2 regions of the Fructobacillus cardui genome follow, and region 1 is predicted to be linked to the other one. Evidence: riboswitches for the same ligand, from Rfam matches in the RefSeq annotation. Region 1 holds a riboswitch; the other holds the start of a gene.

What was found. A riboswitch is a leader RNA that binds a small molecule or an ion and turns the genes downstream of it on or off. The one in region 1 is predicted to bind lysine.
Region 2: another riboswitch for lysine. It lies ahead of alr (alanine racemase); the one in region 1 lies ahead of AABI20_RS06045 (amino acid permease).

Annotation. Positions count from the first base shown of each region.
Region 1 is NZ_CAUZLS010000006.1:47,211-50,634, reverse strand. It holds gene trpS (tryptophan--tRNA ligase) at 1-784, shown strand, start outside; gene AABI20_RS06050 (hypothetical protein) at 1,067-1,540, shown strand; lysine riboswitch at 1,560-1,730, shown strand; gene AABI20_RS06045 (amino acid permease) at 1,828-3,279, shown strand; gene AABI20_RS06040 (HTH domain-containing protein) at 3,394-3,424, opposite strand, start outside.
Region 2 is NZ_CAUZLS010000002.1:171,785-175,208, forward strand. It holds gene AABI20_RS03000 (exonuclease domain-containing protein) at 1-1,334, shown strand, start outside; lysine riboswitch at 1,444-1,596, shown strand; gene alr (alanine racemase) at 1,685-2,797, shown strand; gene lysA (diaminopimelate decarboxylase) at 2,848-3,424, shown strand, end outside.

The DNA.
Region 1 (3,424 bases):
GAAATCAACTATTTTTGTCCAGTCTCAAATTCCAGGTTTAGCTGAATTAACGATGTACTTTATGAATCTGGTTTCATTAGGACGGTTAGAGCGTAATCCAACAGTCAAGACTGAAATTCAACAAAAGGGCTTCGGGGAAGGGATTCCTGCTGGTTTCTTAATGTATCCAGTTTCCCAGGCTGCCGATATTACGATTTTTAAGGCCAAAAAAGTCCCAGTTGGTGACGATCAAAAGCCAATGATTGAGCAGACACGTGAATTAGTTCGTTCATTCAATAATGCTTATCAAAAAGATGTCTTTGTTGAGCCTGAAGGCGTTTTTCCACCAAAAGGGCAGGGTCGTCTGCCGGGAATTGATGGGAACGCTAAGATGTCTAAATCTTTGAATAATGGAATTTACCTCTCTGATGACCCAGATACCTTGGCTAAGAAGGTCAAGTCAATGTATACCGATCCAACACATATTCGTGTTGAGGATCCGGGGCATGTTGAAGGCAACGTCGTCTTTACTTATTTAGATATTTTTGACCCCGATCCAGGGCGAGTACAAGAGCTAAAGGAACAGTATCAGGCGGGGGGCTTAGGTGATATGAAGCTTAAGAAACACCTATTGGACGTGATGGAAGCTGAATTGGCACCAATCCGTGAGCGCCGGTTAGAGTACGCACAAAACATGGATCAGGTATTAGCCATGTTGAAACATGGCTCAGAAAAAGCCAATCAAAGAGCTGAAGAAACCATGAAAGAGGTTCGAGCAGCTATGGGTATCAACTATTTTAATTAAGAACAATTCTTGATTAAAATAGTTTCACTTTGCTTTTTTTTATTACATGACGTAAAGTCTTTTACATAAGAATGTTATTTATTTATCGAAGAGGACCGTCTTGTGTTAATATCACCATTAAAAAAGAGACCATATTTGTCAAAGTGCTTTTTAGCACTTTTTATTATTCTATCGATTATGCTGCGCTTCAATAGTGGTTTTTTAGAATTAATGGATACTGTTTTTGCCATTATAGCCCAAGAAATTGCTAGTCATTTCTTATTTTTAGCAGGCCCTGCTAATATGATGGGAAGTTTGTGGTTCATTTGGTTAGTTAATATTTTCTGGGCGTTTTTCATTCGATCTTTGGGCTTTAAAGTTGGCTCTTGGTGGGCGATTAACGTGACTGCAATTTTCTTTATCAGTATGATTATTTGGTCGGCAATAGTTTTCTTAACCTGGAATCACGGGTTAACTTTAGATCAAACGATGCCTGATTTATCATTGGCAATGTGGGCCTTGTTTTTCTTTGAATTTGACAACATTCTAGTTCATCGATTTCACGTGGCCCACTGGGTCAAGACCACCATTCAGACTGTCTTTGTGTTAACGTGGATTGTGTTAGCTGGCAATAAGATGGTTGGGAGTGATTTGTCCTTTACCACGGTGTTGGGCGCTTTCTTACTGGCCTATATTTACTTCCGTTTAGCTGCTAAGGTTTACTTAAAGCACGTTAAAAGTTGGTTAGTTATTTTTGCAGTTGACGGTGATATTTAAATTGTGTTATGGTAGGAACAACAAACAAAGAGGTCGCAACTAAAATGAGTAGCCCTGAAGAGTCTGGCCAAGACGAAGACTGAGGGTGAAAGGTGCAGTTGCCGAAAGGAAATTTTGGGTCAAAAATTTTCCTTGGGCTGGTGAAGAAGATTCATCGGACTGTCGTTTTTAACGGTGCGCTTTGCTAATCATTGCTATCATTATTGAACGAATTTACCGCCTGTTTTTGTTTTGTGACAAAAACGGGTTTTTTTATTGTTTGAAATTCATATGAAGGAGTCATGCAAATGGCTGAACAAAATCAAAATGCCATCCAGCAGGAATTGAAGACACGTCATGTCTCCATGATTGCCTTGGGTGGATCAATTGGAACGGGGCTCTTTTTGGCCTCTGGGGCAACGGTATCACAAGCTGGACCAATGGGCGCCATTACTGCCTATTTGGTAATGGGTGTCATGGTTTACTTCCTGATGACTTCCCTTGGTGAAATGGCAACTTATATGCCAACCACTGGTTCGTTTTCAGAATACGGTAATCGTTTTATTGAACCGGCTATGGGCTTTGCCCTTGGGTGGAATTACTGGTTTAACTGGGCGATTACCATTGCGGCTGAAATCTCGGCGGTTGGTTTGGTCGCGCAGTTCTGGCTGCCTCACGTACCGGCTTGGGTTTTCTCAGCGGTTGTGCTGGCACTGATTTTCTTTATTAATCTCTTTTCTGTTTCGACTTTTGGTGAAACGGAATTTTGGTTGTCGACAATCAAGGTTGTGACCATTGTCTTTTTCTTGTTTGTTGGTGTCTTGACCATTTTTGGGGTTATTCACTCAAACCAAAACGTCATGCATAATCTGTCCGTTGGTAACCACGGTTTTGTTGGTGGTTTCCAGGGTGTCTTGTCGGTTTTCTTGGTTGCTGGTTTTTCATTCCAAGGAACAGAAATGGTGGGCATTACTGCTGGTGAAGCAAAGGACCCATCAAAATCAGTGCCAAAGGCGATTAACTCAGTCTTCTGGCGGATTTTGTTGTTCTATATCGGCGCAATCTTTGTGATTTCTGCTTTGGTTTATTACAAGGATCCAAATTTGTTGTCAGCTGCTAATAACAATGACATCACGGTTTCACCATTTACGATTGTCTTCAAGAATGCTGGTATCGCTTTTGCCGCCTCATTAATGAACGCAGTTATCTTGACGTCAATTATTTCAGCAGCGAATTCAGCTACTTATGCAGCGAACCGAACACTTTACGCCTTGGCCAAGAAGGGTCAGGCACCAAAGGTATTTTCTAAGTTGTCAAAGTTTGGTGTTCCTTGGGCATCCCTATTGTTGACGGTCTTCGTTGGAATGTTTGCTTTCTTGTCAGATATTAAGGGTGGTAGTGAAGCCTACACTTGGCTGGTTGCTGCCTCAGGTCTGTCTGGCTTTATTGCCTGGCTAGGAATTGCCTTAGCACATTTGCGCTTTCGCCGTGCCTATGTTCGCCAAGGTAAGGACTTGAACAAGTTGGTCTATAAGGCGCGCTGGTTCCCATTTGGTCCGATTTTAGCCATTGTTTTGTCAATCGTAGTGATTGTTTTGCAAGACCCAACTTCCTTTACTCACTTTGATTGGGAAAAGATTGGCATGACTTATCTGTCAGTGCCAATTGTCGTCATCCCATACATTGTCTATAAGATTGTTAAGAAGTCAAAGTTGATTCCATTGGATGAAATTGATTTGGATTCAAAGGCGGAACATTAAAAATTGGTTATTCAGCCGGATTTTGGTTGGGTAGGTTATGTTTCTTAATTAATAAAAGAGCTTCCACCGTTAAGGTGGAAGCTTTTTTTGTGAAAGGAAATCAGTGCTAATGGGTTAATCGCTCATTTCAGCTAAATCAAGAATA
Region 2 (3,424 bases), on a different contig from region 1:
CTAGAAGCCAAGGTGGTGCCTTTTGGCAAGCGCGTGTCCTGGTTTGGTTAGCCGAAAGTCCTGATTTAGCCCTCATTGATTTGCCAAAAGGTGTGCAAAATCAGCCTGGCTTGGCAGCGGTCCGTTCTGATGAAACGGGTCCGGCCTTTATCCAAGCCTTTGACAAGGCGGCTCAGGCGGATGTGGTTCTTTTGACCTTCGCGGCCTTCTTTGTCATTTCGGAGGATTTGGAAAAGGCAAGCAAGTATCATGATCGGCCCGTGGCCATTTTGGAAAAGCCCATTGCGCTTTTGACTGCCATTCAAGAGGGCTTCGGTCTGACGTTGCCTTTGAGCTTTTACCAAGACCAGGTAGCCCGCTTGGCTGATTTGGCAGCTAGCTTGCCGAAGAAGACACAGGGTCAGTGGAAGGTGGCACTCCACAACTGGGAAGAGGCCAGCAATAAGATTGATGGTCAAGCTGAAGATATCGGTCTGGTGAAGACCGGCAAGGCGGTTTTGAATCGTTTGTTGGACTTAGTTGATTTGGCTGCTAAGGCTGATTTTAACCACAAATTGACGCAAGCGGATTTGACGGCTAAATTAGCTAAGCTTTCGTGGCTATCAGCGCACCAGGAATACTTAGCCAACATCTCCTGGCACATCCAAAAGGAGCTGGCCGTCCAAAATCTAATTTTTGAGGTCAAGGCTGATTTGTTGTACCAAAAGTACTTTTTGAAGCAGGTGGATAAAGTCCTAGTCGTTTCGTCTTACTTACCGGATGATTTAGCAACATTTTTAGCCCAGACTCCGGGGGCCTTGTTGCCGGAGAAAAGTGAATTTGAGGGGACAACGGAAAATCAGTTGACAACGGTACTGACCACGAGCCGTAATGAAGACCAGCAGATTGAACAGCTGGTTTTGGCCAAGGTTCAGCACTTTGTTCTGATTGTGGAGGACCACGCCGCCTTGAAGCATTGGTACTACAAGTTATCGGACCGCTATGGTGATGACTACGTTGTCTATGCACAGGACATTTCAGCGCCCCTCATTAAGGCTGCCCGCCAAAGCAGCCAGGAAGAACAGTCAATTTTGATTGTCCTACCAGAATACTTGTCGGCGATTTGGCAGCAAAGTCTACAAGTGCCGGAGGTGGCCGTCATTTCACAGGCCCACCGCTGGGTTGATGTGACAACGCTCACACCGCTATTGATTGCCCTTCAAAAACAAGAAAAGTCCGTTTTACTTGCTTCCTTTAACCAGGGACAAGTTAAAGCGCTTTCGGATCGATTGGCAACTGTTAATAGTCGGTACAAACGGGTAAAAGCGAACTTTTATCAAAAAAAGCTTTCATAAAATTAAGAAAAGACAGCCAATATCGGCTGCCTTTTTTGTTAAAAAGATAATTTATTTTGTCAGGAGTGTTGACATGAGAAAAAATCTCATGTATATTAATGGCAACTTAATAAGTAATAGAGGTCGCAACCAACAAGAGTACCGAACATTGTTCGCGAAAGGGGCGGTTGCCGAAGCTGATGGGGTCAGAGCCATTTCGCTGGGCCAATAGTTAAGAGCTATTGGACTGTCGCTGCAAATGCAGCGGGGAGCTATTCAACTGTTTTTTTGTGACTATTTTTAGACAATAATCCAAACGACAGGGATAAACCCCCGTTGTTTGGATTTTTTTATTGCCTAAGGAGGCTCACATGGTTGTCGCTAATCACCGTCCAAGTCGTTTATTGATTTCAAAGGCAGCGGTGGCCAAAAATTTAAAAGTCATGCGTGAGAGTAGCCACGCTAACTTTATTTTCATGACGGTGAAGGCCAATGCTTATGGCTTTGGTTTGTTGGAAATGAGTCAGGCTGCTGTTGAAGGTGGTGCCGATGGCTTAGCCGTTGCTGTGATGGATGAGGCAATTGCCTTACGGAAAGCCGGCTTTTGTCAGCCAATCTTGGTTTTGGGCCTCACGTCTCCTGATTTTGCCCAGCTAATGGCCGATTATCAAATCATTGCCACGGTTGCTGATCGTGAAACTTTGAAGCAGGCGGAAGCCAATTTGCGTCTTGGCGGTCCAAAGCTCCAGGTTAACTTGGCGGTCGACACGGGCATGGGCCGGATTGGTTTTCGTAACCGAGAAGAGTTAAGCGCTGCTATTGATGACGTTCAAGATGCTGATTTCTTACTTTACCAAGGCATTATGACTCACTTTGCTACGGCCGATGATGTTGACACGACATACTTTGAAGGGCAGCTAGCAACCTGGCATGAGTTAACCGATGGCTTGCCAATGCCACCGATGGTTCACCTGGCTAACTCGGCCGCAGCTTTATACCGGGTTGGTCAGATGCCAATGGATGTCATTCGAGCAGGAACTTCGGTCTATGGTATTGAGCCATCCGAAGGGATATTAAAGCCTGACAATTACCTGGAACCGGTCTTGACACTCGAATCCGAGGTGGTCATGATTAAGCAACTGCCAACAGGTGCCTCCGTTTCCTATGGTGCCACTTACCAAACCACCAAGCCCCAATGGATCGCGACTTTGCCAATCGGCTACGGGGATGGCCTACCACGTGAAGCAGTTGGCTTTGAGGTTTTGGTCAACGGCCAGAAAGCCCCAATTGTTGGCAAGTTAGCCATGGACCAACTGATGATTGCTCTCGAAGAACCAGTTCAGGTTGGAACTAAGGTGACTTTCATTGGTAAAAATCAGGACAAGGAAAACACACTGATTGACTTTTCCCACTATTGCGAAATCGATCCATGGGAAATCACCATTCGTTTCCAAGACCGCTTAGCACGATACCTGGTTGATTAAGCCCATCTAATAATATTTTGATTGAAAAGAGAGAAGAAGGAAAGATTCTTATGTCAAACCACTTGCAAGTAAACGACCAAGACCAACTCATGATTGGCGGCGTGTTAGCCACTGATTTGGCCAAGGAATACCAAACGCCACTGTACGTTTATGATGTTTTGACCATGCGCGAGCAGATGCGCGCCTTCAAGCAGGCCTTTGAACAATCCGGTCAAAAAGGGGCCGTTGCCTATGCTTCCAAAGCATTTGCTTGCCAGGCCATGTACCAGGTAGTTGCTGAAGAAGGTTTGCACTTGGACCTTGTTTCCGCCGGTGAAATCTACACGGCGGTGGCCGCCGGCTTCCCGATGGCCAATGTTTCTTATAACGGAAACAACAAGTCACTGGCTGATTTGACCTTTGCCGTTGAATCCGGGGTTGGTACGATTATCGTTGATAATTTCTTGGAACTTGACCTCTTGCACCGGGTTATGGCCGGCCGAGAGGGACAACAAAATGTGATTTTGCGAGTGGTTCCTGGCGTGTCAGCCCACACTCATGATTACATTCAAACCGGTCAAGTCGACTCCAAATTCGGTTTTGATTTGGAATCTGGTCAAGCTAAGCGAGCTTATGAAATCGCTGAAG